DNA from 3 places in the Faecalimonas canis genome. Region 1 is predicted to be linked to each of the others. Evidence: a T-box and tRNA genes for the amino acid it is inferred to sense, from the RefSeq annotation. Region 1 holds a T-box; the other regions hold tRNA genes.

Evidence for each region. A T-box is a leader RNA that pairs with one kind of tRNA and senses whether it is charged. The one in region 1 lies ahead of proS (proline--tRNA ligase), so its partner is inferred to be a tRNA-Pro.
Region 2: it encodes a tRNA-Pro, which carries the amino acid that the T-box ahead of proS (proline--tRNA ligase) is inferred to sense. The anticodon was not compared.
Region 3: it encodes a tRNA-Pro, which carries the amino acid that the T-box ahead of proS (proline--tRNA ligase) is inferred to sense. The anticodon was not compared.

What each region holds. Positions count from the first base shown of each region.
Region 1 is NZ_BAAHSI010000017.1:2,017-12,430, reverse strand. It holds gene spoVG (septation regulator SpoVG) at 1-275, shown strand, start outside; gene ACYPXO_RS05665 (RluA family pseudouridine synthase) at 374-1,027, shown strand; gene ACYPXO_RS05660 (Rpn family recombination-promoting nuclease/putative transposase) at 1,102-1,944, shown strand; T-box leader at 2,137-2,354, shown strand; gene proS (proline--tRNA ligase) at 2,424-3,866, shown strand; gene ACYPXO_RS05650 (ArsR/SmtB family transcription factor) at 3,982-4,272, shown strand; gene ACYPXO_RS05645 (permease) at 4,269-5,165, shown strand; gene ACYPXO_RS05640 (CobW family GTP-binding protein) at 5,184-6,107, shown strand; gene ACYPXO_RS05635 (thioredoxin family protein) at 6,119-6,361, shown strand; gene ACYPXO_RS05630 (CCA tRNA nucleotidyltransferase) at 6,376-7,710, shown strand; gene ACYPXO_RS05625 (CotS family spore coat protein) at 7,791-8,795, shown strand; gene ACYPXO_RS05620 (phospho-sugar mutase) at 8,831-10,414, shown strand, end outside.
Region 2 is NZ_BAAHSI010000010.1:42,504-52,917, forward strand. It holds gene ACYPXO_RS03200 (LL-diaminopimelate aminotransferase) at 1-1,063, shown strand, start outside; gene ACYPXO_RS03205 (MerR family transcriptional regulator) at 1,058-1,849, opposite strand; gene ACYPXO_RS03210 (YitT family protein) at 1,925-2,587, shown strand; tRNA gene ACYPXO_RS03215 (tRNA-Gln) at 2,679-2,749, shown strand; tRNA gene ACYPXO_RS03220 (tRNA-Gln) at 2,774-2,844, shown strand; tRNA gene ACYPXO_RS03225 (tRNA-Pro) at 2,856-2,929, shown strand; gene ACYPXO_RS03230 (undecaprenyl diphosphate synthase family protein) at 3,055-3,675, shown strand; gene ACYPXO_RS03235 (GNAT family N-acetyltransferase) at 3,753-4,184, opposite strand; gene ACYPXO_RS03240 (ABC transporter ATP-binding protein) at 4,306-5,010, shown strand; gene ACYPXO_RS03245 (ABC transporter permease) at 5,017-8,316, shown strand; gene htpG (molecular chaperone HtpG) at 8,454-10,414, shown strand, end outside.
Region 3 is NZ_BAAHSI010000008.1:84,542-94,955, reverse strand. It holds gene ACYPXO_RS02780 (cohesin domain-containing protein) at 1-97, shown strand, start outside; gene ACYPXO_RS02775 (S1C family serine protease) at 247-1,713, shown strand; gene ACYPXO_RS02770 (heavy metal translocating P-type ATPase) at 1,838-4,075, shown strand; gene ACYPXO_RS02765 (metal-sensing transcriptional repressor) at 4,100-4,396, shown strand; gene ACYPXO_RS02760 (heavy-metal-associated domain-containing protein) at 4,412-4,609, shown strand; gene ACYPXO_RS02755 (DUF3114 domain-containing protein) at 4,614-6,350, shown strand; gene ACYPXO_RS02750 (hypothetical protein) at 6,361-7,032, shown strand; tRNA gene ACYPXO_RS02745 (tRNA-Pro) at 7,110-7,184, shown strand; tRNA gene ACYPXO_RS02740 (tRNA-Gly) at 7,189-7,259, shown strand; gene ACYPXO_RS02735 (manganese catalase family protein) at 7,315-7,935, opposite strand; gene ACYPXO_RS02730 (spore coat protein CotJB) at 7,939-8,208, opposite strand; gene ACYPXO_RS02725 (spore coat associated protein CotJA) at 8,205-8,417, opposite strand; gene ACYPXO_RS02720 (FtsW/RodA/SpoVE family cell cycle protein) at 8,534-9,694, shown strand; gene ACYPXO_RS02715 (DegV family protein) at 9,849-10,414, shown strand, end outside.

The DNA of each region.
Region 1 (10,414 bases):
TGCAGATTACAGATGTACGAGTAAGAAAGGTAACAAAAGAAGGAAAATTAAAAGCCGTAGTGTCAATTACTATGGATGAAGAATTTGTAGTACATGATATAAAGGTTATTGAAGGAGAAAAAGGGTTATTTATTGCAATGCCAAGTAAGAAATCATTGGATGGAGAATATAGAGATATTGCACACCCGATTAACTCTGCAACAAGAGAAAGAATACAGAGTACAATTTTAGCAAAATATGAAGAAGCGTTACGGGAAGAACCGGAAGTTGTATAAGGTTTAAGGATGATAAGGTGTCACGAAATCAGAAGATGGTTTCGTGGCACTTTTTATATAAATTGTGTATAATAGATAAAAAATAAAGGGGAAGAAGAATGGATATAAAAGATTATATTTTGTATGAAGATGAGTATTTGCTCGTTTGTCATAAATTGCCTAAGATAGCAACACAGACAAGTCGAATAGGTGAAAAAGATATGGTAAGTCTGCTGAAAAATTATTTGTATCAGCAATCAGTAAAAAAGCAAGAGCCGTATCTTGCTGTTATACACCGTTTAGACCAAATGGTAGAAGGGCTACTCGTGTTTGCAAAAACACCTTTTGCAGCAAAAGAATTGAGTAGACAGTTGCAGCAAAAAGGGTTTGGAAAAGAATACAGGGCAATTGTCTGTAAAGTTCCTCCGCAGAAAGAGGGGACGCTTACTAATTATATGGTAAAAGATAAGCGTTCTAATACATCGCGGATATGTGATGAAAATGAAATGGGGGCGAAACGGGCGGTTTTACATTACGAGGTAAAGGAAGAAAGAGAAAATGGAACTGCAGTCTTACATATTTGTTTAGAAACAGGCAGGCATCATCAAATAAGGGTACAGTTGTCAAATATCGGTTGCGGAATTATGGGTGATGCAAAATATAATGCTGGCAACTATGAAAGAAAGAAGTGGGATAAGATTGCCCTTTGTGCTTATAGACTTAGTTTTACGCATCCGAAGACAAAAAAGGAAATGGTGTTTGAACTGGAGTAAAATGGCATGGCGATCTTGTGAGAAGTTTGTTATAATATAATCTATAGAATTCCTCTGTAAACGGAGGAGTTTAGATGAAGAAACAATTAAAGAACCTTACAATTAAAGACAACTTTATGTTTGCGGCGGTAATGTTAGATGAAGAAAACTGCAAAGGCTTTCTGGAGAGAGCATTACAAATACAAATAGATCATGTGGAAGTCAGTACAGAGAAGAATATCGTGTATTATCCCGAGTATAAAGGAGTTCGTTTAGATGTGTATGCGAAAGATGAAAATAATACTCGTTACAATGTGGAGATGCAGGTATCCAGTCAGAGTTCCTTGGGATTGAGAAGCAGATATTACCAAAGTCAGATGGATATGGAGATGCTATTATCCGGTTCAGAGTATGCTGAACTTCCAAATAGTTATGTTATTTTTATTTGTGATTTTGATCCGTTTGGAGAAAAGAAATACAAATATACTTTTCAAATGGAATGTAAAGAAACGAAAAAGGTAAGACTGCAAGATAAAAGAAATATTGTATTCCTAAGTACAAAAGGACGTAACGATGAGGAAGTGCCGAAAGAACTTATACGTTTTCTAAAATTTGTAGAAGCAGATTTAAAAGAAAGTCAGAATGATTTTCAAGATGAGTATGTAAGGAAGTTGCAGGAATTTGTGAAGCATATTAAGCAGAATAGAGAAATGGAGGAAAAATATATGCTTTTTGAAGAATTGCTGAAAGATGAAAGAAAAGAAGGGGAAAATGCCGGAATGGTAAAATCTTTAATAATGTTTTTGGAAAATTTCGGAGAAGTACCTGAAGAACTTAAGGAAAAATTTTTTAAAGAACGGGATCAGGAAGTGTTAAAATGCAGGATACAAACAGCAGCTAAGTCAAAATCTTTAGATGAATTTATTTCTAAAATGTAAATAATATTTTATCAAAAATTCAAATCTATTCACCGCAAATCCGAATGAAAGGATTTGCGGTTGCAAATCAATGCCGGCTCAGGTAAATATTCAAAAGAAAAGCAGAGGAATTCTATAATATAAGTATAAAATCTTTCGGGTTACGGACTTGACAAAGATGCGTGTTTCCCGTAAAATTACGAATAGTTATACAGATTGGCGATGAAAAGGATTAGTATATATAGAAGAAGTTACAGAGAGGAAATTTGTGGTGGAATATTTCTACGGATGCTATATAGAACCTGCCTTCGAGCTTTGTATGAAAATACAACGTATCTCTGCGTTAAAGGGAAGAAAGTGAATTATGATAAACAGGTATATGTTATCATAATTAATTAGGGTGGTACCGCCGAGGTTTTTCGGTCCCTTTAGGGAACGAAAAATCCGGCGTTTTTTGTTTCCGTAAACTATCAAATAAAGTAGTAAAAGGAGAGAGTGCTATGGCAAAAGAAAAGAAATTTGTAGAAGCGATTACTTCAAGAGATGAGGATTTCGCACAATGGTACACAGACGTAGTAAGTAAGGCGGAACTGTGTGATTATACAGGAGTAAAAGGTTGCATGGTTTATCTTCCTAACGGATATGCAATCTGGGAGAAAATGCAGGCAGACTTGGATAAAAGATTTAAAGAAACAGGTGTAGAAAATGTATACCTTCCAATGTTAATTCCGGAAAATCTTCTTCAGAAAGAAAAAGATCATATTGAAGGATTTGCACCGGAAGTTGCATGGGTTACACATGGAGGTAACGAACCACTTCAGGAAAGAATGTGTATCAGACCTACATCTGAAACATTATTCTGCGACCATTGGAGCAAAACAGTACAGTCTTACAGAGATCTTCCCAAAATTTGGAATCAATGGTGTTCTGTACTGCGTTGGGAAAAAACAACAAGACCTTTCCTTCGTTCGAGAGAATTTTTATGGCAGGAAGGCCACACAATTCATGCGACATATGAAGAAGCAGAAGAAAGAACAATTTTAATGCAAAAGATTTACAAAGACTTTATTGAAGAAAGTCTTGCAATCCCTCTTGTTGCAGGTAAAAAAACAGACAGTGAAAAATTTGCAGGAGCAGAAGATACTTATACGGTTGAGGCGTTGATGCATGACGGAAAAGCATTGCAGGCAGCGACAAGCCATTTCTTTGGAAGCGGATTTGCGGATGCATTTGACATTAAATATTTGGATAAAAATAATGAATTACACAGTGTATACGAAACATCTTGGGGATTAACAACAAGAATGATTGGTGCACTAATTATGGTACACGGAGATGACAGCGGTCTTGTTCTTCCGCCAAGAATTGCTCCTATTCAGACAAGAGTAATTCCAATTGCTCAGCATAAAGAAGGTGTTCTTGAAAAAGCAACAGAACTTATGAACATATTAAAGGCAGCGGGATATTCGGTTAATATGGATGACTCAGATAAGAGTCCGGGATGGAAATTCAGCGAACAGGAAATGCAGGGAATCCCAACACGTATTGAAATAGGACCAAAAGATATTGAAAATAATCAGGTTGTTGTTGTACGCCGTGATACAAGAGAAAAAATTGTCGTATCTTTAGATGAAATTACAACAAAATTAGGGGAAATCTTAGAAAAAATTCAGAAAGATATGTTTGATAAAGCGAAAGAATTCCTTGATTCACACATTGACACAGCGGTTACTATGGATGAAATGATTGAAAAATTCCAAGAAAACCGTGGATTTATTAAAGCAATGTGGTGTGGAGATGAGGCTTGTGAGGACGAAATCAAAGCACAGACAGGAGGAGCCTCTTCACGTTGTATTCCGCCTGAACAGGAACAGTTATCAGACGTGTGTATCTGCTGTGGTAAGCCTGCTAAACATATGGTTTACTGGGGAAAATCATACTAGAATAGAGAAAATGAAAGGCACTTCATATTGAGGTGTCTTTTTATATTGACATTTTTCTATGTGAGGAGTATTCTATACATAGAAAAAAATCTATATATAAAGGGGAAACGCAGAAATGGATTATATAAAATATGCAGGGATTTTGAAAGTATTTTCGGACCCGAAGCGATTAAAAATTATCCATATGTTATCGGGAGGTGAACTTTGTGCCTGTAAAATACAGGAAGAATTTCATGTTACACAGCCTACACTTTCTCATGATATGAAGTTGATGTGTGATGTGGGACTTGTCATTCCGCGAAAAGAAGGGAAATGGACACATTATTCCTTAAATAAAGAGGTTTTGCAGGATATGTATGATGTTTTAGGGAAAATAATGTTTGAAAAAAGTGAGGGAAAAAGATGAGAGAGGCGATAGAATTTTTTATTTATGATACCGTAAAAATCTTCTTTTTACTTTCTGTATTGGTTTTTATTGCTTCTTACATTCAAAGTTATTTCCCACCGGAGCGGAGCAGAAAGATTTTAGGTAAATTTAAAGGAATAGGCGGTAATATACTCGGGGCATTGCTTGGAACGGTTACCCCGTTTTGTTCCTGTTCTTCTATTCCGATTTTTATGGGATTTACCGGAGCAGGTCTTCCTCTAGGCGTTACTTTTTCTTTTTTGATTTCTTCACCGATGGTAGACTTAGGCTCACTTGTTCTTTTGATGAGTATTTTCGGAGTGAAGGTTGCGGTAATCTATGTGGTGTTTGGACTTCTTATTGCCGTGATTGGCGGAATATTTATTGAGAAACTGCATATGGAAAAATATGTGGAAGAATTTATTAGAAATGCGGGAAATGTATCAGGTGAATGGCACAAGATGACAATAAAAGAGAGAGTTTTGTATGGTAAAGACCAAGTGTTAGAAACGATTAAGAAAGTTGCACCGTACATTTTGGTCGGGGTTGGAATTGGAGCGATTATTCACAATTTTATTCCGCAGGTATGGGTAGAAAGTATATTAGGAAAAGAAAAATGGTATTCTGTTCTGCTGGCGGTTATTGTAGGTATTCCAATGTATGCAGATATTTTTGGAACAGTTCCGGTAGCGGAAACACTGCTTTTAAAAGGAGCGGGATTGGGAACGATTTTGTCATTTATGATGGCGGTCACTACTTTGTCGCTTCCATCAATGATTATGTTGAAAAAGGCGGTTAAACCAAAACTTCTCGGCGTATTTATAGGAATTGTGTCGATAGGAATTATTTTAGTCGGATATTTATTCAATGGAATTTCGTTTTTGATAGTATAGAGAAAGAAGGGATAGAAAATGGAATTGTATGTTCTTACAGGATTTTTGGGAGCGGGAAAAACAACGGTTTTGTTGAAAATTTTACAAAAATTACAGGGGGAAAAAATTGGAGTGATTCAAAATGAATTTGGAAAACTGGGAATTGACGGAGAAATTTTGAAACACAATGATATTAAAATGGTGGAAATTAATAGGGGATCAATTTTTTGTTCCTGTTTAAAATTACAGTTTGTACAGGCATTGAGTGAAATGGCACAGCATGAATTTGATAAATTATTTGTGGAAAGTTCCGGATTGGGAGATCCGTCCAATGTGGAAGAAATATTAAGAGCAGCTGAAATGGTGTCAGGGAAACAGTATGAATTTAAAGGTGTGATTTGCTTTGTGGACGGAGTAAATTTTTTGTCACAGTTAGATGATTTGGAAACGGTGTATCGGCAATTAAAGCATTGTCATTTGGCGGTAATTACAAAAACAGATTTGATCACAGCAGAAGAAATTGACAATCTTTGTAAAACTATTAGAAAAATTAATCCTGTCTGCAAAATTGTGGAGAGTGCAAATGGAGATTTGGAGTTATCTGTTTTAGACGAAGATTTATTGTTATATCAGTGGGCGGAAGGCGAGGAAACGACAAATACGGAAGAAACAAAGCCGAAGACGCTGTTTATGGAGATAGAGCAGGAAGTGGATGAAAAAGGCTTGCTTTCTTTTTTGGAAGAGATCGCACCGGATTTATATAGGGCAAAGGGTTTTGTAAATCTTAAGGATAAAGGCTGGAAACAGGTAGATTTGGTTGGTAAAAAAGTGGATTTTCAAAAGACGGATGCGTTAGAAAAAGGACAGGTTGTGTTTATTTCCAAAATTGGACCGGCCATTATTAAAAAGATTTTTGAATTGTGGGCAAAATATAATGACACGGAAATGAAGTTGAGAAACTAGGGGTGAAAAAGATGAATATTAAAGTGATTGGAACAGGTTGCGATAAATGTGATAAATTATATGATAACGTTATGCAAGCAGTAGATGAAACGGGCGTGGAGGCAGTAGTAGAAAAGGTGGAAGACCTCATGGAAATTGTTAAACTGGGTGTGATGACTTCGCCGGCGCTGATGATTGATGGAAAAATGATTTCTGTTGGAAAAGTGATGAAAAAAGATGAAGTGAAAAAACATATTCGGTCTGCGGGAGAATAGGAAAGGGAAAGAAAATGAAAATTACATTACCGGAAAAAGTAAGAAAAATTATTCATACGTTGAAAAGTCACGGTTATGAGGCATATGCAGTTGGCGGATGCGTGAGAGATTCCATTTTGGGAAGAGAGCCTGAAGATTGGGATATTACTACATCGGCTCTGCCGGAGGAAACGAAAGCATTATTTGAGAGAACTTTTGATACAGGAATTGAGCATGGAACAATTACTGTATTAATGGGAAAAGAAGGATTTGAGGTGACGACATATCGTATTGATGGAAAATATGAGGATAACCGTCATCCAAAACAGGTAACGTTTACAAGATGTCTGCGGGAAGATTTGTTACGTAGAGATTTTACAATTAATGCAATGGCATACAATGAAGAAGAGGGAATTGTCGATATTTTTGGCGGTATGGAAGATTTAAAACAAGGTGTGATTAGATGTGTCGGCAATGCAAAAGAAAGATTTGGCGAGGATGCACTTCGTATTTTGAGGGCGGTTCGTTTTTCGGCACAGCTTGGATTTTCCATCGAGGAAGAAACAAAAGCGGGAATTGTGGCGTTAGCACCCACATTACAACAGATTAGTGCGGAGAGAATACAGGTAGAATTGGTGAAAATGCTTGTTTCTCCGAATCCTGAGAGAATTCGTCTTGCATATGAACTTGGTATTACGAAAGTGATTTTGCCAGAATTTGATGAGATGATGTCAACAGAACAGGAAACACCGCACCATATGTATACGGTCGGGGAACATACGATTAAGGCACTCACACTTATTAGAGCGGATAAAATTTTAAGGCTGACAATGTTATTGCACGATGTTGGTAAGCCGATGATGAAAACAATAGATGAGGACGGAGTTGCTCATTTTAAATATCATGATGTAGAAGGTGAAAAAATCGTTAAGAGGATTTTGAAACGATTGAAATTTGATAATGATACGTTGCGAAAAGTGACAAAACTGGTAAAACACCACGATTACAGAATGCCTGCACGGACAAAAAATGTCAGACATGCGGTAAATGTTATCGGGGAAGATTTATTTCCGTTTTATTTGGAAGTGCGTATGGCGGATACATTGGCACAGAGTGAATATCAGCGTACGGAAAAATTGGCAAATCTTGACGGAATTAAAGATTGTTTTGAAGAAATACAGGAAAAAGGGCAGTGTGTTTCTCTAAAAACTCTTTCTGTTACGGGAGATGATTTAATTCAACTTGGAATGAAACCGGGGAAAGAAATTGGAGAAATGTTGAATAAATTATTACAGTTAGTTTTGGATAACCCTGAATATAATAATGAAGAACTATTAAAACTTTATGTAAAAGAAAGTGGAAAAATCTGACTTGTACAATAGATTTTGTTCTACTTTATAATACTTCCTCATACAGTTAAAAGAGCAAAACAGAAAATGTAGGGGGAGTCATGAAAGAATATAGTTTAAATGTATTGGAGCAATATGATATAGAAGTCAGTGCAACGAAAAGAGTAAGAGGAGCTATTTTATGCGAAACGGATAAGGGGGTACTCTTGCTTAAGGAAACCGTTTACTCGGAGAAAAAAATTCCGGCGTTGGAAACACTTACAACTCAAATGATAAATAGAGGATATGAACGGGTAGACAATATGTTTATCAATAAAGAAGGGAACTTTGTTAGTGAGGCTGAAGACGGGACACGTTATGTACTGAAAAAGTGGTATTTGGGACGTGAGTGTGACGTGAAGAGAGAAACGGAAGTTTTAGAGGCGACAAAAAATCTTGCGAGAATACATTTACTGATGAAAATGCCGGATGAAGATTGGAAAGCATTGGTAGGAAATGATTTGGAAGAGGAGTATATACGGCATAATAGAGAATTGAGAAAAGTAAGAAAATTTATACGGAATAAGACTGCGAAAAATCTGTTTGAGAATGTTGTTCTGCAGCATTTTGATGAAATGTATATGTGGGCGGAATATGCCGGCAGAAAATTGGAAAACTCGTCATATAAAATACTTCGACAAAAAAGTATTGAGGAAGGAACGATTACACATGGGGATTACAATTACCATAATTTGATTATGACACAGAGAGGAATGGCAACGACTAATTTTGAACATTCCTGTTTAGATATTCAGGCGGCGGATTTATACTATTTCATGCGAAAAGTGTTGGAAAAATATCATTGGAGTGTGGAACTCGGCAGAGCGATGCTTCGTACATATCAGGAGATCAATCCTTTGGATGAGGAAGAAAAAGAATATCTTTGTCTTAGATTTATTTATCCGGAGAAGTTTTGGAAAGTGCTGAATAATTATTATCATTCCAATAAAGCATGGATTTCTGAGAAAAATGTAGAAAAACTTTCTGTTGCTATTTCGCAGACAGAGGAAAAGAATCAGTTTTTAAAGAGTATATTTGCTTTTCATTTGGAAAATACTGTTGTATAATAAAGACTAGGAATTTACGGGAGGTAAAAGAAAGTATGGATTATCAGAAAAAATATAATCAATGGTTAAATGATGCTTACTTTGACGAAGATACAAAAGCAGAGTTAAAGGGAATCGCAGATGACGAAAAAGAAATTAAAGAACGTTTTTATAAAGATTTAGAATTTGGAACAGCAGGGCTTCGAGGAATTATCGGTGCAGGAACAAATCGTTTAAATATATATACAATCAGAAAAGCAACGCAGGGATTGGCAAATTATATTATAAAAAGAGAAGCGAAGGAAAGAGGAGTTGCAATTGCATACGACTCACGCCATATGTCGCCGGAATTTGCGGATGAGGCAGCACTCTGTCTTGCAGGAAATGGAATTAAGGCATATGTATTTGATACGTTAAGACCGACTCCTGAGTTATCTTTTGCAGTGCGTCAGTTAAACTGCATTGCAGGTATTAATATTACTGCAAGCCACAATCCGCCGGAATACAACGGATATAAAGTATACTGGGAGGATGGTGCACAGATTACACCACCGCATGATAAAGGAATTATGACAGAAGTGCAGGCGGTGGAAGATTTCTATTGTGTAAAAACAATGCCTTTAGAAGCTGCGAAAGAAGCAGGTTTATATGAAACAATCGGAGCGGATATTGATGACGCTTACATTGCAGCGTTAAAAGAGCAGGTAATCCATCAGGATGCCATTGATGCCATGAATAAAGAATTAAAAATCGTTTACAGTGCCCTTCACGGTTCGGGGAATGTTCCTGTAAGACGCGTTTTAAAAGAATTGGGATTTGAAAATGTTTATATTGTTAAAGAGCAGGAACTTCCAGATGGAAATTTCCCTACAGTATCTTATCCAAATCCAGAGTCAGAAGAAGCGTTTGAACTTGGTCTGAAATTAGCAAAAGAAGTTGATGCCGATTTGATTTTGGCAACAGATCCTGATGCTGACAGACTTGGAGTATATGTAAAAGATACGGTATCAGGAGAATATAAAGTTCTTACAGGAAATATGTCAGGGTGTCTTCTTGCAGACTATGAAATCGGACAGAGAAAAGAAAGAGAAGGACTTCCTGAGGATAGTTATCTTATTAAAACGATTGTTACGACAAATATGGCTGATGCTATTGCAAAAGGATATGGAGTAGGACTTATCGAAGTATTAACAGGATTTAAGTATATCGGACAGAAAATCTTAGAGTTTGAAACAACTGGAAAAGGTCACTATTTGTTTGGATTTGAGGAAAGTTACGGGTGCCTTGTCGGAACACACGCCAGAGATAAAGATGCTATTGTTGCGACAATGGCGCTTTGTGAAGCGGCGGCATACTACAAAACAAAAGGCAAAACATTATGGGATGCAATGATTGATATGTATGAAAAATACGGATATTACAAAGACGGAATCCAGTCGATTACATTGAAAGGAATTGAAGGGCTGGAAAAAATCCAACAGATTTTAAATACATTGAGGGAAGAAACACCGGCGTTATTTGGTCCGTATGAAGTAGTGAAAGCCCGTGATTATAAGGCGGGTACAATCAAAGATATAAAAACGGGAGAAATGAAACCGACAGGACTTCCAAACTCAAATGTAATCTATTATGATTTAACG
Region 2 (10,414 bases), on a different contig from region 1:
CAAAGCAATGAAAAAGGCAGTAGAAGAAATGGGGGAAAAGAAAACATTTAGGGGATATGGAAGCAGTAAGGGATATGGATTTTTACGGAATGCTATAGCGGAAAATGATTATAAAAAACGAGGATGTAATATAAGCGAAGATGAAATTTTTATATCAGACGGTGCTAAAAGTGATATAGGAAATTTGCAGGAAATATTCAGCAGGGAAAATAAAGTGGCGGTTTGCAATCCGGTATATCCTGTCTATACGGACATTAATATTATGGCAGGACGGGCGGGGCAATATGATTTAAAAATGGATAGGTGGAGAAATATTATTTACATGGAATGTACAAAAGAAACGGATTTTCTGCCGGAAATACCGAAACGTGTTCCAGATATGATTTATCTCTGTTTTCCTAATAATCCTACGGGAGCAGTGATGAAAAAGGAACGGTTGCAGGAATGGGTTGATTATGCAAATCAGGTTGGGGCGATTATTTTTTATGACAGTGCTTATGAAGGATATATTTCGGAAGAAGATGTACCTCATACAATCTATGAGTGTGAAGGAGCGAGAATGTGCGCCATTGAAGTGCGAAGTTTTTCAAAAAAGGCGGGATTTACGGGAATACGGCTAGGAGCAACGGTTATTCCGAAAGAGATTAAGATAAAAGGAGTAACTCTGCATTCTCTTTGGGCAAGACGTCAGGAAACAAAATATAATGGAACGTCCTATATTGTGCAGAGGGCAGGAGAGGCAACATACACAAAAGAAGGAAAAAAACAGATTGAGGAGCAGATAAAATATTATATGAATAATGCGGGACAAATACAGACAACGTTATCTGCATTAGGCTATACGGTTGTCGGCGGAAAAAATTCTCCATATGTTTGGCTGAAAACTCCTAATCATATGAAATCATGGGATTTTTTTACATATCTTTTGAAAACTGCAAATGTAGTCGGAACTTCCGGAATCGGATTTGGAACAGCAGGAGAGGGATATTTTAGGTTGACGGGATTTGGAAGTAAAGAGGATACGGAAAGGGCTTTGGAACGGATAAGTGCGTTACCTTTATAGGCAGCGCACCTGCAGTTCTGTAATATGTTCTTCCGTATTGTTTGACTGATGAATGTCAATCCAGAGTAATTCTCGAATGGGACCTGAAGGTTTGAGATGATGCTCATTTGCATATTGCAGTAATTTTGGAATATAAACTGCATTTTGTTTGTTCTTTCCTTTGTAGCAGACAGTAAGGTAATTCCCTTCTTCTATGTATTCTTTTCCGTTTCTATCTATTATAAATACATTTCTATAGTCACAAAATAATTTCTTTTCAATGCTTTCCATAGGTATGGAAGAACCAATTCTGTTGTTGCCGATAATATATAGCCTGTCTTCATCTTTATTTAGCAGTTGTTTAATCAGCATATCCATTTCTTCATCTGTTTTATATGGAGAATGGATGACATGGCAATATCTTCGTTTTAAGTGTACTTTTCGGATTTCTCCGATAGGCTGCAAAATTGCTTCTTGAACGGTGCGAAGACGTTCCTCTACATTTTCCTTTAAATTAGTAAGTGTATTTAACTTTTCTGTAATAACGGACAGTTCATCGGTAAGCAATTGTTCGGTTGAATGAACGGTTCGATTATTCAAATATGTTTTTATTTGTTCCATAGAAAATCCAAGACTGCGTAAATCTCGAATGACATTCAGTCGCCAAAGGTCATTTAAACTATAAAGGCGGTAGCCTTTTTCACTTCTTATGGGTGAGAGTATACCGAGTGATTCATAGTAACGTAGGGAGTCTGTACCTATATGATATAATTTAGAAATTTCTCCGATATGGTAATATTTTTTCATAATCAGTATTCTCCTTTGAAAAAAGTATTGACCTTAGTATTATACTAAGGTTTATGATAAATTGCAAAGGAGGATATAAAAATGAATAGAAAATGGACGGAAACAATCGTCCAACGGATTATGGATGGATTATCATGGAGAAAGATTGTTTATATTGTAATCGGAGCGGTTATTTGTTCTTTTGGGATTTATAACATACATCAGCAGACAGGAGTGACTGAAGGAGGAGTTATAGGAACGATGCTTCTCATAAATCATTGGCTTGGATTTAAGCCGTCTGTTATCACGCCTATATTAGACATTAGTTGTTATCTTTTTGCCTATAAATTTTTAGGAGCACGTTTTATAAAAATATCAGTTGTTTCTACAATGAGTGTTTCATTTTTCTTTAAAATCTGGGAACAGTTCCCACCGATTTTACCAAATTTATCTGCCTATCCATTTGTTTCGGCAGTACTCGGAGGAGTCTTTGTCGGAGTGGGAGTAGGACTTATTGTCAGACAGGGAGGTTCAAGCGGAGGAGATGATGCACTGGCACTTGCTATTTCAAAGGTAACACATTGGCGTTTGTCCAGAGCATATATGTTTACAGATTTCACCGTGTTGATATTATCATTAAGTTATATTCCTGTTGGAAGAATTGTTTTTTCAATTATCACAGTAACAGTTTCTTCTTATATTATTGATTTTGTGCAGCAATATGGCAGATGTCAAACGTTAGAGTTGGAAGAAGGATAAAAAAATAAAAAATATTTAAAAAATAGTTGATTTTTAAAAAAAACCTGTTATAATAATTTGTTGTGTGGTTCAGTTACTACACAACAAGTAATGCGGAATGGTGTAATGGTAGCACAACAGACTCTGACTCTGTTTGTAGGGGTTCGAATCCCTTTTCCGTAGTTTGAAAATTAAATATAGTATTGATGCGGAATGGTGTAATGGTAGCACAACAGACTCTGACTCTGTTTGTAGGGGTTCGAATCCCTTTTCCGTAGTTCTTTATTCTCGAAGTGTGGCTCAGTTTGGTAGAGCGCTACGTTCGGGACGTAGAGGTCGCGTGTTCGAATCACGTCACTTCGATTTTTTAGAAATAAGTTTTTGGATAAGATAATATATGATATGTTATTTTATCTGAAAACTTATTTTTTATTTGTATAGATCGTTATCTCATGGCAACACTTAGAATAGATAAGGTGGTGGTAAACATGAGAATTCCTAAACATATTGCAATTATACCGGATGGAAACAGACGGTGGGCGGTACAGCATAAAATGGAGAAAAAGGACGGTTATCAGAGTGGACTGATACCCGGTGTACAAGTGTTAAGAAAAGCAAAAGAATACGGTGTTTCGGAAATTACTTATTATGGATTTACAACGGATAATTGCCGAAGACCGAGGGAACAAAAAGAAGCTTTCAAAAAAGCGTGTGTGGATGCATTGCGATTTATTAAAGAAGAGGGGAATGTTTCTCTTTTGGTTTTAGGAAATAGAGAATCTGAAAATTTTCCGGAAGAACTTCGGGAATATACAACGAGAAAAGAAATTGGAAAACCGGAGATAAAAGTTAATTTCTTGGTGAATTACGGTTGGGATTGGGATTTATCCGGTATTGCACGAGGAGAAGGTGCGTATTCTAAAGAGATTTCGAGGATAGATTTGGTAATTCGTTGGGGGAACATGAGAAGGTTGTCCGGGATGCTTCCGATACAATCTGTGTATGCAGATTTTTATGTTGTAGAAAATTTGTGGCCGGATTATAAAGATGAGGAATTTGATTTGGCAATACAATGGTATGATAAGCAAGATGTGACGTTAGGAGGTTAAAAAATCCAAAACAATCCGCTGTGACGAGCAGATTGTTTTGGATTTTTTTATAGAATGAAGGTATGTGAAACATACTTTTATTTTATAGATAATTCCATAATGACATTCGGAGAAACTGACACTTCTTTATGTGTTTCCTGAAAACCTAAATGTTTAAAGCAATCTATGGCATTCTGATTTTGCTTATCACAGGTGAGAATAATTTTGTCCAGTTTTCGCAAATGACAGAGTTCAATATAATTTTCTAATAACAAAGAGAAAATTCCTTTTCTTCTAAAATCCTCGTGAATGTGAATGGTATTGAGTTGTAAATATTTATCAGATTCAAATATTTTTGAAAACCCCGCAAAAGTATAGTCATAAGATAATAGGAAATATTCAAAGTCATTAGTAATATCTTCGCATATACTTTCGGGAAGAAGAGGAGAGTCTAGGAGTTCTTCTGTTACGGCACAGAGAGAATAGACAAGTTCCTCGTTTGTTACGGGAATAATTCGTAAGTTCTTCATACATTTGTTCTCCTTAATAGTTTATAGAAAATTTCCTTGTTGTGTTTGTCAAGACAATGGTATTATTATAATAGGATAGAAAAAAAGAAACAAGAGGTTTCGGCAAAATGGAGGCTTTGTAATGAGTGCGTTTGTAGAATTGAAAGATGTAAAAAAGATATATAAAATGGGAGAAGTGGAAATTCATGCGGTGGCAGGAATTAATTTTGAAATTCAGAAAGGTGAATTTGCGGTTGTTGTCGGAGCAAGTGGGGCAGGTAAAACGACAGTTTTAAATATTCTCGGCGGAATGGACACGGCGACAAGTGGGGAAGTTCTCGTTGATGGGAATGATATAACGAAATACAACGGGAAAAAATTGACGGCGTACAGAAGAGATGATATAGGATTTGTCTTTCAGTTTTATAACCTTGTTCCTAACTTGACTGCGTTGGAAAACGTAGAATTGGCATTGCAGATTTGTAAAAACCCTCTTGATGCTGAGAGTGTGCTGAAAGAAGTAGGATTGGGCGAAAGACTAAATAATTTTCCGGCACAGTTGTCGGGAGGGGAACAACAGAGAGTTTCTATTGCGAGAGCGTTGGCGAAAAATCCTAAGTTATTATTGTGTGATGAGCCAACCGGAGCGTTGGATTATAATACGGGTAAAGCGATACTGACTTTGTTGCAGGATATGTGTAGAAAAAAAGGAATGACAGTTATTTTAATTACTCATAACTCAGCGATAGCGCCGATGGCAGATAGAGTGATTCATATAAAGAATGGAAAAGTTTCAAAGATAGAAGAAAACAAAAATCCGGTTTCGATAGAAGAGATTGAGTGGTAGATAAAGATGAAGAAAAAAGCATTGAGAAAAGATTTTTATATGGAGATAAGACGGAGTTTAGGTCGGTTTTTATCGATTTTTTTCATTGTGGCTCTCGGAGTTTCCTTTTTTTCGGGAATACGTGCGGCAGAGCCGGATATGAGATTTTCTGCGGATGAATATTTTGATGAACATCATTTGGCGGATATGAAAGTGATAAGTACATTTGGATTGACTGAGAAAGACATAGACGCCATTCGACAGGTGGAGGGTGTGAAAAAGGTAGAATACGGCTATAGTACGGATGCCATATGTCAGTTGAAGGACAGTGAAAAAGTTGTACATATTATGTCAGAACTTCCTACAATGAATCAAGTAGATGTGATGGAAGGAAGAATGCCAAAGAAAGATAATGAATGTTTTATGGACATTGATTTTATGAAAATGGCGGGATATAAAGTGGGAGATACCGTAAAACTAGAGTCGGGGACAAATGAAGGCTTGGATAAGACGCTTAAACATTCTTCTTACAAGATTGTTGGTGCAGGAAGCAGTACATGTTACATTTCCTTCGAGAGAGGAAGCAGCATGATTGGTACAGGTGAAGTAAGCGGATTTATGATAGTATCTCCGGAAACGTTTTCGACAGATGTGTATACAGAATGTCTGGTAGAAGTTGAAGGGGCAAAAGAGGCGGTTGCGTTTACGAAGGAATACGAAACTAAAGTTGAAAAAGTGACTGAGAAGGTAGAGAAAATTGAAAGTATTCAGTGCCGGCAAAGACGAAAAGAGATTGTGTCGGAGGCGCAGGAAAAAGTTTCCCAGTCAGAAAAGGATTTGCATAAGGCAAAAAAGACAACGGAAGAAGAGTTGAAGTCTGCACAGCAAAAGATTACCGATGGTGAAAAACAATTGGAGGACGGTAAAAAACAACTGACAGGCGGAAAAAATGCTATTGCAAAGGCGAAGAAAACGATTTCTCAAAAAGAAACGGAACTTTTGACGGCGAAGAAGCAGTATGAAACAGGCGTAAGTCAGTTGCAACAGGGAAAGAAAACTTTGGTACAGAAAGAGTCAGAGTTTCAAAAGCAGTATGCAGAAGCTCAGCAGGGAATAAAAACATTGCAGAGTGCTATACAGACGCTGGAGAAAACTTTGACAGAACAGAAAAATCAGTATATTGCTATTCAAAAACAAATAGAAAGTATGAATCCCGATATTCCTGAGGAGCAGGCACAGATAGAGGTGTTAAAGAAGCAACAGGCGATGCTGGAAAATGCCATACAGAAAATGGAAGGGCAGTTATCAGTGCTGAAAGGTCAGTTGAAAGAAATTGAAACGAAACTTTCGACAGGACAAAATGCAATCTGTCAGGCAAAAAAAGAGGTTGCACGCAACGAAGAAATGTTGAAAAAAGTAGGGGTGCAGATTACTTCAGGAGAAAGACAACTGCAGCAGGGGAAAGCAGAATTAGTTGTAAAAGAAAAGGAATTGGAGAAGGCTCAATCTACAATTGAAACAAGTGAGAAAGAACTGGCAAAAGGAAAAGAGGAGTACCTCAAAGCAAAAAAAGAAGCGGAAGCAAAAATTTCTGATGGGGAGAAGAAGATTGCAGATGCAAAAAAAGAGATTGAAACGATTGGAACGCCAAAATGGTATGTGAACAATAGAGATATATTTCCGGAGTACAGCGGTTATGGAGATAACGCAGAGAGAATTAAGGCAATTGGAAAAGTTTTCCCTCTAATCTTTTTCCTTGTGGCGACATTAATCAGTCTGACAACGATGACTCGTATGGTCGAAGAACAGAGAACACAGATAGGAACGATGAAAGCATTAGGATACAGCCGTTTTGCAATTGCAGGAAAGTATATTAATTATGCGTTGATTGCTACTGTAGGCGGAAGTATTGCAGGAGTTTTGATTGGAGAGAAATTGTATCCTTATGTAATTGTGTTTGCTTATCAGATTATGTATGTACATATGCCGAATATCGTTATTCCGTATAATGTAAAATATGCTGTTATGGCAACAATAGCGGCGGTTGCCTGTACAATGTTTGCAACAATACTCGCCTGCTATAAAGAAATGGCAGAACAGCCGGCAGTACTTATGCGTCCGCCATCGCCAAAACAGGGAAAAAGAGTATTTTTGGAGAAAGTTTCGTTTATCTGGAAAAGACTTAGTTTTATTTGGAAATCGACAATCCGAAATTTAATTCGCTACAAGAAACGATTCTTCATGACAATATTTGGAATTGGAGGCTGTATGGCGCTTATCTTGGTCGGATACGGATTAAAAGACTCTATCTTCAGTATAAGTGTTATTCAATATGAAGAAATACAACAGTATAACTTACAGGCGCTGTTAAATGAAGATGCCTCTGAAGAGGAAAAACAGGCATTGGAAACTTATAAAAAGAACCAGAATGAAATTAAAGATTCACTGAAGATTTATATGAAAAATGTCAAAGTCGGCAAAGGGGGCACGGAGAAAGACGTATATTTATATGTTCCTTCAAATGTAAAGAAGTTTGATGATTTTGTTGCTTTGAAAGACAGAAAAACGGATGAACAATATAAACTTACGGAAGACGGTGCGGTTTTAACTGAAAAAATGGCAAAAACATTGGAAGTTGAGGCTGGAGATAAAATTTTTATTAAAGATGAGAACGGACAGAAAAAAGAAATCATCGTTACGGCAATCTGTGAAAACTATATGGGACATTATATTTATCTGACGAAAGGAACGTATGAAAAACTATACGGCGAAACGCCTTCCTTTAATAGCGAACTCTACAAATTGAAAAACACGGATGAAAAGACAACTTTACAGATTGGTGAAGATATGTTGGAAACAAAAGCAGTAATGAATATGCAGTATACAGACAGTCTTCGCACCCGTATTGATGATATGCTGAAAACATTAAACAGTGTTATTGTCGTTCTCATTGTGGCGGCGGGAATGCTTGCGTTTGTTGTTTTATACAATCTGAATAATATTAATATTACAGAGCGAAAGAGAGAATTAGCGACAATTAAAGTTTTAGGATTTTATGACGGAGAAGTGGCAGCATATGTTTACAGGGAAAATATTTTGCTGACATTAATAGGTTCAATTGCGGGATGCGGCTTAGGATATCTGCTTCATCGGTTCGTTATTGTCACAGTGGAAATCGATGATGTAATGTTTGGAAGAAATATCAATTTTATAAGTTATGTAATTGCGCTGTTATTTACATTCGGATTTTCAATTTTTGTCAATTGGGTAATGTATTATAAGTTGAAAAAGATTGATATGGTTGAATCGCTGAAGAGTGTGGAATAGCATATTTTAGAAAAACTTTATACTCTTTATAATTTTATTAGCACTCATTTTGAATGAGTGCTAATTTTCTATTGACATTTAAAAATAAGGGTATTAATATATCTGTTAGGCAATAAAAGAAAAAGGAGTTGTTATAAATGGGAGCAAAACACGGAAATCTTTCTATTAACAGTGAAAATATTTTTCCGATTATTAAAAAATGGATGTATTCAGACCACGATATTTTTGTTCGTGAATTAATTTCAAATGGTTGTGATGCAATCACAAAACTGAAAAAATTGGATATGATGGGAGAATATGCTATTCCGGAAGATTATAAAGCAAAAATAGAAGTTGTTGTAAATCCGGAAGAAAAAACATTGAAATTTATCGATACCGGTATTGGTATGACAGCAGATGAAGTGGAAGAGTATATTACACAAATTGCTTTTTCAGGTGCAACAGAATTTCTTGAAAAATATAAAGACAAAACAACAGAAGATGATATGATAGGACACTTCGGTTTGGGATTTTATTCTGCATTTATGGTTGCGAACGAAGTGCATATTGATACTCTTTCTTACAAAGAAGGTGCAACACCTGTACATTGGACTTGTGACGGCGGAACAGAATATGATATGGAAGAGGGAACAAAAAATACGGTAGGAACAGAGATTACTCTTTTCTTAAATGAGGATAGTGTAGCATTTTCCAACGAATACCGTGTAAGAGAAGTAATTGAAAAATATTGCTCCTTTATGCCGGTTGAAATTTTCTTATCAAGAGAGAATGCAGAGCAGGAATATGAAACAATTTTAGAATCCGAACTTCGAGAAGACGACGTAGTTGTTGAACATATTCATGAAGATGCCAAAATGGAAGAAAAAGAAAATGAAAATGGCGAAAAAGAAATGGTAGAAGTTTCTCCTGCTGTTGACAAAGTGAAAATCAATAAGCGTCCGGTATCTTTGAGCGATACAACACCGCTTTGGAGTAAACACCCAAATGAATGTACAAAAGAAGAATATATTGATTTCTATAGAAAAGTATTCATGGATTATAAAGAACCATTATTCTGGATTCACTTAAACATGGACTATCCGTTTAATTTAAAAGGAATTTTATATTTCCCTAAAATTAATACAGAATATGAATCTATAGAAGGTACAATTAAACTTTACAATAATCAGGTGTTTATTGCAGATAATATTAAAGAAGTCATTCCTGAATTTCTTATGTTATTAAAGGGTGTAATTGATTGTCCTGATTTACCGTTAAATGTATCAAGAAGTGCATTGCAGAATGACGGATTTGTAAATAAAATTGCAGACTATATTTCCAAAAAAGTGGCTGATAAGTTATCAGGAATGTGTAAAACAGACAGAGAATCTTATGAGAAATATTGGGATGACATTAGTCCGTTTATCAAATTCGGATGTTTAAAAGACGAAAAATTCTGTGATAAAATGAGCGATTATATTCTGTTTAAGAATTTAGACTACAAATATATGACTTTGAAAGATCTTGTTCCAGAGGAAGAAAAAACAGAAGAAAATAGTGAAGAAAAAGAAAAAACAACTATTTATTATGTAACTGACGAGCAGCAGCAGAGCCAGTATATCAATATGTTTAAAAAAGAAGGAATGGATGCAGTATTTCTTACGCACAATATTGATTCTGCATTTATCTCACAGTTGGAACAGAGAAATCAGAACGTGAAATTCCAGCGTATTGATGCGGATTTAACAGAAGGACTTAAAGAAGATGTTTCAGAAGAAGATGCAAAAGTATTGGAAGAAAAGAAAGAAACATTGACAGAAGTGTTTAGAAAAGCATTATCCAATGATAAATTGGAAGTAAAAGTGGAGAAACTGAAACATGAAAATGTAGCGGCAATGGTTACATTATCAGAAGAATCCAGACGTATGCAGGAAATGATGAGAATGTACAATATGTACGGAATGGATCCATCTATGTTCGGAACAGACGTAACACTTGTGTTAAATGCAAACCACCCATTAGTACAGTATGTGTTGGAAAATAAAGACGGCGAACATACTCCAATGTTCTGTCAGCAGTTGTATGATTTGGCAATGCTTAGTAATAAGCCGTTAAATCC
Region 3 (10,414 bases), on a different contig from region 1:
TTTAGACGAAGAAGATTTCGATGATGATGATTTTGAAGATTTCGATTTTGATGATGACGATGATGATTTTGATATGGATTTTATTGATTTAGATTAATAAAAGAGGTGGAATGCCAATGGGCATTTCACCTTTTTAAGTTTTAATAAAAATGAGTTCAAAAAGTTTTTAATGAATAAACACAATTTAAACACAATTTCTATTTACAATAATGCTTATAAAGAAGAAACGAAAGGAGTCTGACAGGTATGGATAATGAATATAAATTAGGACAGGGAAATGAAGAAAATAAGGAAAATCAGGAAATGCCAAATGGCGAAGTGAATTTTGTTTTGCAGGAAATGCCAAAGGAGAAAGAACAGGAAGTTGTACAGACAACTGAGCCGATGCAGGAAGTTTCTAGCGAGAATGTGCAGACAGAAGAGAAAACGGAAAGTGAACATTTGAAAGAAGAGTCGCATATCGGAGAAACATATCAGATGGGAGGAAATATTCCACCGAGAAATAATGTGCCTCCTGTACAGCCAAAGCCGAAGAAAAAAAAGGGAGGTAAAGGCTGGATGAAAGTGGTTGCATGTGTAGGGCTTGCTGTCTTATTTGGTATTGTGGCAAGCGGGACATATCAGGCAAGTAATTATATTGCAGACAGATTATTCGGAAGATACCAAACAACTTCAAAAGAAACGACACAGGTAAACACAACGAAGGTAAATGGTTCGACAAAGACGGTTACCTCAGATGTTACGGAAATCGTAAAAGAAGCAATGCCTTCGGTTGTATCTATCACAAATATGAGTGTGCAGGAAGTACAAAGTTTCTTTGGCGGTACGCAGTTGCAGGAAAGCCAGAGCAGTGGTTCGGGGATTATCATTGGAAAAAATAATACAGAATTATTGATTGTAACCAATAACCATGTTGTTGAAAATAGTACAAGCCTTACAGTTTCTTTTATTGATAATGAAAGTGTAGAAGGTGTCGTAAAAGGAACGGATGCAAGTCGAGATGTTGCAGTTGTTGCAGTTCCGCTGAATAGAATTAAAAGTAATACATTGGAAAAAATCTCTATTGCAGCAATAGGGGACTCATCTAAATTGAATGTAGGTGAGCCTGCGATTGCCATTGGAAATGCATTGGGATATGGACAATCCGTTACAACAGGAATTGTCAGCGCTACAGAGAGAGAACTGGAAGGATTTAAAGGGAAATTAATCCAGACGGATGCGGCAATTAACCCGGGGAACAGTGGTGGAGCATTATTGAATGCTAACGGCGAAGTAATCGGAATTAATACCGTAAAAATCAATGCAGAGGCGGTAGAAGGAATAGGATATGCCATCCCACTTTCAGATATTAAAGATTTATTGGAAAATTTAATGAATAAAGAAACAAGAACAAAAGTATCAGAGGCGCAGAGAGGATATTTAGGAATTACAGGGTTAGATGTAACAGAAGAAAGCGCTAAGATGTATAATATGAAAAAAGGTGTATTTGTTTCAGAAGTTGTTAAAGGAGGAGGAGCAGACAAGGCTGGAATTATTAAAGGAAGCATCATCACAGGATTTGAAGGTGTAGGAATTGATACCATGCAGGATTTACAGGAACAACTTCAATATTATAAAGTAGGCGAGAGAGTAAAAGTAACATTGCAGGTACCTGCCGATAAAGGTACTTATGAAGAGGAAACAGTTGAAATTACATTAGGTAGAAGACAATAGCAAGGGTAAAAGAGCGGATTGTAGAAAAATACAGTCTGCTCTTTTTATGTTTTTCTTGACACGAAAAATGTAAAGTGATAACATTTTCATATACCCCATAGGGTATACGAAAGGGTGTGAAAAAATGAAAACAGAAAAATATACAATAAGCGGAATGAGTTGTGCTGCCTGCAGCAGTGCGGTAGAACGAGTGACGAGGAAGTTAGATGGTGTAAAGGAAAGTAATGTCAATCTGACTACTGGAAAAATGACAATTACCTACGATGATACGCTGCTTACACAGGAAGCAATTATTGCGAAGGTAGAAAAAGCAGGATTTGGAGCGGAACCGGATGTGGAAAAGAGCAAAGAGGAGAAACAGCATGAGAAAGATGAATTACAGGAAAATATTAAAAAGACGAAACGTCATTTGATTACAAATGTGATTTTGGCAATTCCGTTACTTTATATTTCCATGGGGCATATGCTTCCAATAACATTACCGCTTCCAAAAGGGATTGATATGTCGGCGCATCCGCTAAATTTTGCGTTGGCACAATGTATTTTGACAATTATCATTCTTTATAATGGAAGAAAATTTTATCTTGTCGGATTTAAAAGTTTATTTAAGGGAAATCCTAATATGGATTCGCTCGTTGCAATAGGAACAGGAAGTGCTTTTTTATACAGTCTTGTCATGACAATCCGCATTCCACAAGATGTTTCCAGTGTGCATAATCTGTATTATGAATCAGCAGCCATTGTTGTTACGCTTGTTATGGTAGGGAAATATATGGAAGGCAGAAGTAAGGGAAAGACATCCGAGGCGATTCGTAAACTTATGGAATTAGCGCCGGATAAGGCGATTGTTTTGAGAGATGGAGAGCAGATAGAAGTTCCTGTGGAAGAAATTAAAACAGGAGAAATTATTTTAGTAAAACCGGGGAGTAAAATTGCACTTGATGGTGTGATTGTGGATGGAAACACGACGGTTGATGAGTCTATGCTGACAGGGGAAAGTATTCCTGTGGAAAAAGAAAAAGGAATGACGGTTATCGGTGGAAGCATAAATTATCAGGGAGCAATTCAGGTAGAAGTAACCCGTATTGGTGAGGAAACGACACTTGCAAAAATTGTCAGATTAATGGAGGAGGCACAGGGAAAAAAAGCGCCTATCTCTAAATTGGCAGATGTTGTAGCGGGATATTTTGTTCCAACCGTAATGGCGATAGCGGTGATTTCATCAGTGATTTGGGCAGTTTTAGGGCATGATTTGGCATTTGTACTTACGATTTTTGTTTCTGTACTTGTTATTGCCTGCCCGTGTGCATTAGGACTTGCCACACCGACAGCAATTATGGTCGGAACAGGTCTTGGAGCAAATCATGGTATTTTGATTAAGAGCGGTGAAGCGTTGGAAACAACTCATAAAGTAGATACGGTTGTTTTGGACAAAACGGGAACGATTACAGAAGGCAAACCAAAAGTTATGGGAATTTTCGGTAATGAAGCAGATGAAAAACTTTTGAGGATTGCAGCTTCATGTGAACAACATTCAGAGCATCCTCTTGGACAGGCGATTGTAGAAGAAGCGAAAGAGAGAAGATTAAAACTGGATAATCCGGAAAAATTCCGTAGTATTACAGGAAAGGGTATAGAAGCGGTTTTAGGTGGAATAGAATATCATATCGGTAATAAGAAACTTTGTGAAGAATTAGAAATTAATCTTGGAGAAAATGAAACAGAAGCACAGGCAATAGCAAGGAAAGGGCAGACACCAATGTTTGTTATTGCTGACAGAAAGATACTCGGAATTATCAGTGTGGCAGACCCAATTAAAGAAACGAGCAAAGAGACAATTAAGGAGTTAAAGAATTTAGGAATTACAGTTTATATGCTTACCGGAGATAACCGACTGACTGCCGATTATATTGGACACAAAGTCGGAGTGGATAAAGTTGTATCGGAGGTTCTCCCTCAAGATAAAGTAAGTGTCGTAGAAGAGTTGCAAAAAGAAGGAAAACGTGTCATGATGGTAGGAGATGGAATTAACGATGCTCCTGCTCTTGTGCAGGCTGACGTAGGTATGGCAATCGGAAGCGGAAGCGATATTGCACTGGACTCCAGTGATATTGTTTTAATGAAGTCGGACTTGCAGGATGTTTATAAGGCTATATGTTTAAGTAAGGCGACTATCCGTAATATTAAACAGAATTTATTTTGGGCATTTTTCTATAATGCCTGTGGGCTTCCACTTGCGGCCGGTGCACTGTATCTTATAAATGGTACATTATTAAATCCTATTTTTGCAGGACTTGCCATGTCGCTTAGTTCCGTATCTGTTGTAGGAAATGCGTTAAGACTTCGCAGATTAAAATTATAGCACTTTACAGAAGGAGAAAATACAATGGAAGATAAGTGTTGTGAGAGAACAAAACATAGGGAAACAAAAGAATACAAAGATTTAGTCAACAGACTAAACAGAATTGAAGGACAGGTACGGGGAATTCGTAAAATGGTGGATGAAGAACGATATTGTGTGGATATTTTAACGCAAGTTTCAGCCATACAATCGGCATTGAACAGTTTTAACAAAAAACTTTTGGCGTCCCATATACATTCCTGTGTGGTAGAAGATATTCAGGACGGAAGAGTGGAAGCGGTTGATGAGTTATGTGAAATTATTCAAAAACTAATGAAATAATAGGAGGAAAAAGAAATGACAGTAATTAAAGTAGAAGGAATGCATTGTGAAAAATGTGTGGAAAGAATTGAAAAGGCAATGAACGAAGCGGGACTGGATTATAAAGTAAGTCTGGCAGATAAAAATGTCAGAATAGACGGCTGTGAGCATTGTGTAAAAACAGCGATGGAAATTTTAGATGATTTAGGATTTGACGGAGAAATTGAGGCGTAATTAAATGAATGCTAAAAAATGGATTGTGGCAGGGATTTGTATAATCTGTATGTTTTGCATAGGAAAAGCAGGGGCAGTTCGGGCAACCGAGGCTGTCCCTGAAGTGTATGAAGATATTTTGAAGAATGAGAATTACATAGAAGTTTCTTTAGGAAAATGCTATTTGGGGAAGAAGATTTTCTACGACATTCCGAATAAAAAAACATTAATTGAGCCTTTCGAGGAGCAAAAGCAGATTATTTTGCGTGAAGATGAAAATGTGGAAGTTTATTATGGTAAATATAGGGGAAGTGAAAAATATGATAATTTCAGACTTGTGTCTTCCATGTTGGATATAGAATTTTTCTTTGAACCTTTTTTGGCGTTACAACTTACAAAGGAACGGATTGAAGAGGAAAATTATTTTGTTCATATAGAGGAAGAGCAGGAGGTAGAATATTTTTCGGAACTACTTATTTTTGCAGAAGTGTTAAACGGTGATGAGGCGGATATGGATTCTGTGGATATTTTATTTGACGAAAAATATCGGCCGGTGCAGATTCAATTTCATTTTCAGTCGACTATTCTGTCGATGGAACAGTTGGAATATTTGGAACAGGAAATGACACAGCAATACAGGTATGTTTCGGAAACTGAAATTGAGGTTAAAATGAGGGAAACTGAGGAGAAGATGAGTTATCTTGTTCCGGAAAAAGAGATTACGATTGAAGATTATGTAACAGAACTTCCAAACATTTTACGGGCGAGAAGCAGGTATCTTATCCAAAGCCTTCTCTATCAGGGGGAAGAATTAACAAAAGAATACGGTTGGGATAAAAGTGCGGTTCTGGCTTATATGGAAGCGGTTAATACGAAATTTAATCTGTTTGGGGCGAATGGCTATGAGGCACAAAATGTTATGGAGGACGAGTATTTGCAGGAAATAGAGAGGATTTATGAATCTGCCCGTCAAATAGGTTCGGATGTATATACGTATATGTTTGAAGAAAGTAAGATTTCGCCCAAGAAAAAAGCGTTGCTTGTTATCGAACAAATGGGGGGATATATGGATAATAACGGAATGCTTCAGTTTGGAGAGGGGGATAGATTTGCACCGGAAATGGCGCCTCATTCTGCATTTTTAGAAGATTATGCGGAGTGTGTCAGAAAAGCCTGTAAGAAAAAGAATTTAGATAGTGAAGTGATTCACCAGTTCAGAATGTATATTGACAAACAAAATATTGAATATGTTCGGGGATATTACGAAGGTAAAACAGATTATGAAAGGTTAAAAGCCTATGCAAAAAATTTTAATATGAAATTATATTATGGTGAACCGTCAAGACATCACAATAAAACAGAAAAAGAAGAGAAATTTAAGGAGCAGAGATATGATAAAATATTAACTCCAAATAAATTATCGGAATTTATTATTGATACAGAAACAGGCAGTTTTGTGACGGAGTGGGATGTTTTGAAAAAAACAAAAAGTAATCAGGTGCAAAGTAAACCGGCAACATACAAAAATATAGAGAAATCCGAGAAAAAGAAAGTGGTAAATAGTGAATCTTTTAATTACGCACCTGCAGATTATAATGATGCACACTATCGGTTGGATGTTCTTCCGGCAACCCCTGCGGACAGCAGAAAAAAGACATACTTGGATAATAATTTCAAACGAAGTTTAAAGAAAATCTGGAAAAGTCCGGAACGGGTACAGTATAAAGAAAAATATAAATCCCCGAAAGATTATTTGAAATAAAGGAGAAAATATGAAAAAAATAGTAATGTTAGGCGTGGCGGTCTGTATATCTTTTTTTACGATTGCCTGCCAAAAAGAAGGTGTTTCCTCTGAAAAAGTAAACGATATTCTCAAACAGGAATCTTATATGAAAGTTGAATTGGGGGAAAATTATCACCAGTCTTCAGTTTTGTTTGCATTTCAGGATGAAAAAGCAGTTGTACCGAGAAATGTGGAATGGGGCTTACCAAAATATCGGGAAAAAAATACGATTGGTGTAAGTTTTGGGGAAGAGGGGACGGAAATCTATGAGGCGGATGGAGAAATGTATCCTGAATTATACGCAGAATCGTATCTGTCCTCTGTTACCCGATTAAATTTAAGTACAAAAGAAGTAAAGGACAGTAATTATCATATAAAGGTTGCAGATAAAACACAATTGAAATGGTTTGAACAGGAATTATATGCAATATCCACTATGGTAATAGAAGACTCATATGACTTATCCGGTGTCAGTATTGAATTTGATGAGAAATACCGTCCTGTCAAAAAAATATTTCGGTTAAAGAAGAAAGAGAATACTATGTTGGGAAATAATGAGAATGAGAGTATCAATTGTATTCAGAAGTTTTCTTATGATGTAGGGAAAATGAAATTCAACCGTCAATTCAGACAGGTGGAAAAAATGATTGAAAAAGAATAAAAAAAGTAAAATTTATGCTTGCATTTTTCTGTTAGAAATGATATTATAAATCCTGCTTGAAACAAACAGTTATATAGCGGGGTGTGGCTCAGCTTGGCTAGAGCGCCTGGTTTGGGACCAGGAGGTCGCAGGTTCGAATCCTGTCACCCCGATTTTGCGGGTGTAGTTCAATGGTAGAACACTAGCCTTCCAAGCTAGATACGTGGGTTCGATTCCCATCACCCGCTTTTATTTTTAGAGGAATGTTATCTGAATGCAGATAACATTCCTTTTTGCATTGTATCATCTTCTGCAATTGCAATTTGTGGTTCTGTCGAATTCAGGGTTAAAAGCGTAGAAGTTTTTGCTGTCCAAATTATCTTGAACAATTCTTAAACTTTCACCGAAACGCTGATAATGAACGATTTCTCTTTCGCGTAGGAAGCGAATTGGGTCACACACTTCAGGGTCTTTAACAAGACGCAAAATATTATCGTATGTTGTTCTCGCTTTTTGCTCTGCTGCCATATCTTCGTGTAAATCTGTAATAGGATCTCCTTTTGATTGGAAATAGGTTGCAGTCCAAGGTGTTCCGGCTGCTGCTTGTGGCCACAATGCAAGTGTGTGGTCGACATAATATTTGTCAAAACCATATTTTTCTATTTCTTCTACGGAAAGATTTTTTGTCAGTTGATATACGATAGCACAAATTATCTCCATATGAGCTAATTCTTCCGTGCCGATATCGGTCAAAATTCCTGTCACTTGTTTGTAAGGCATCGTATATCTTTGAGAAAGGTATCGCATGGAGGCAGCGAGTTCGCCGTCAGGACCACCAAATTGACTGATTATAATCTGTGCAATTTTTGGATTTGTCTGTGTAATTTTAACGGGATATTGTAATCTTTTTTCATAATTCCACATAAACTAGCATCCTCCTTCCTGCCATGGATATGGCTCTTCAATCCATTTCCAGTAGTCGTTGCAAGTAGTGATTGAATCTAGAGTGAGAGGTCCGTACAGACGCGAAAAATCTTCTAATGCTTGTGTGCGGATTGCGTTATATTCCTGAAAATAAGCGAGAGCTTCTTTGTTTTCGGGATGTGTATCCAAAAATAATTTCACATCATCTACAGCAAAACTGGCAACATTAATTAAATGTAGCAAATCTTTTCGAGAAGGCATATTGTTGTTCATCGACAGCCACCTCCTCCATGTTCAAATGGTTTCCGTAAATCATGAAAAATAGTTCCGCAATGAAAACCTTTATCGGTGTCGAGTATATTTTCCCATCTCTGCCATGGTACATATGCCATTGCTAAAGGCATGGAAGAAATAGGATCGGGTCTTCGACAGTGTATATTTTCGTGATTATAAAATGTCATATTATTGCGAAAATTTTGCATATTCAATCTCCTCCTTTAAAATGTTTACAATATTAGATTATGTTGCAGAAAGGAAAAAGTGTTTGTTTTTACCGGGCAATATAGTATAATGAATAGTTAAGAAAAGGAGTATAAATATGGTGAGGAAAAGATTAAATAGAAACAGGGAAAAGAGAACGGTACAATATTTTGACTATACTTTAATGACGGTGCTTATTTTTCTTATTGGCTTTGGTTTGCTTATGCTTTATAGTACCAGTTCTTATAGTGCATCTGTAAAATTTCATGACGGAATGTTTTATTTGAAAAATCAATTAAAGGCATATGCGGTAAGTTTTATTATAATGTGGTGTGCTTATAAAATGGATTATCACATATATGCAAAATTGTCGAAAATGGCATTTTGGGTGGCTATGTTAAGTATGGCACTTGTTTTTGTACCCGGAATCGGCATAGAAGCGTATGGGGCAAGGCGTTGGATTAAAATTCCGATTTTTGGACAAATGCAGCCATCAGAGTTTATGAAAATTGCAACTGTTGTTTTTATTCCAGCATTGATATGTAAACTTGGAGAAAAACTCAGAAAGAAGGAAGGGGTTCTCTGCGTTTTAATTTGGGGAGGAATTGGAACTGCAGGTGTATTGTTTTTGACGGATAACCTAAGTACTGCCGTTATTGTAATGGGAATGGTTTGTGTCATGCTTTTTGTGGCGCATCGTAACACGAAATGGTTTCTTGCTATTGGCGGGGGATTAATGGCAGTGTTTTTTATCGGTTCGGAATTTTTAGGGAAAATTATGGAAGGAAGTCAAAACTTCCGAATAAGAAGAATTTTAGCATGGGTCAATCCTGAAATGTATATGAGTGAAGGAAGTTATCAGAGTATGCAGGCGTTGTATGCCATTGGTTCAGGGGGGATTTTTGGAAAAGGTTTGGGTAATAGTACACAGAAATTAATTATACCGGAAGCACAGAATGATATGATTTTGGCGATTATATGTGAAGAATTAGGGGTATTCGGTTTATTGATTATTTTGACACTGTTTGCAATTTTATTATATCGTATTGCATTTATTGCGCAGAATGCACCGGATTTATATGGATCACTGATAGCAACAGGGGTGTTTGCACAGATTGCAATTCAGGTTATCCTTAATATCGGTGTAGTAACAAATCTTTTACCAACAACAGGAGTCACATTGCCGTTTATCAGTTATGGAGGTACGGCAACATTATTTCTTATGATAGAAATAGGACTTGTTTTAAACGTATCAAGTCAGATAAAAGTAGAAGTCTAGTCAGTATAAGGTTGAATAGTTATAATAATAAAAGGAAAAATATAAAAAGTCTTTTCTTATCAGGGAAAATGTGGTAAACTAAACAAGTGGTATTCAAAACTACATATAATAGAAATGAATGTGATAAGTATAAAGATAGAGGAAGGTTCCAGATATGAGTTATAAAGTTGTAGTAGACAGTTGTGGTGAATTGACAGAGGGGATGAAACAATCAGGAAAAGTGGAGAGTATTCCGCTCAGTATTCAGATTGAAAATGAAAATATTATAGATGACGATACATTTAATCAGAAAGAATTTTTGGATAAAGTTGCAGAAAGTCAGGAATGTCCTAAATCGTCCTGTCCGTCACCGGAACGTTATATGGAAAGTTATAAGTGTCATGCAGACAGAATTTATGTTGTAACTTTGTCGGCAGAACTTAGCGGTTCTTATAATAGCGCTGTGCTTGGAAAGAGTATTTATGAGGAAGAATATGGAGAGAAGAAAATTCATATTTTCAATTCACGTTCGGCTTCTGTAGGTGAAACGCTTATTGCACAGAAGATTATGGAATGTGAAGAAAAAGGGCTTAGTTTTGAGGAAGTAATTGAAACAGTTGACTCTTATATTGAGGAGCAAAACACATATTTTGTGCTGGAAACATTAGAAACATTGAAAAAAAACGGAAGATTAACAGGAGTAAAAGCGCTAGTGGCATCAGCATTAAATATTAAGCCGGT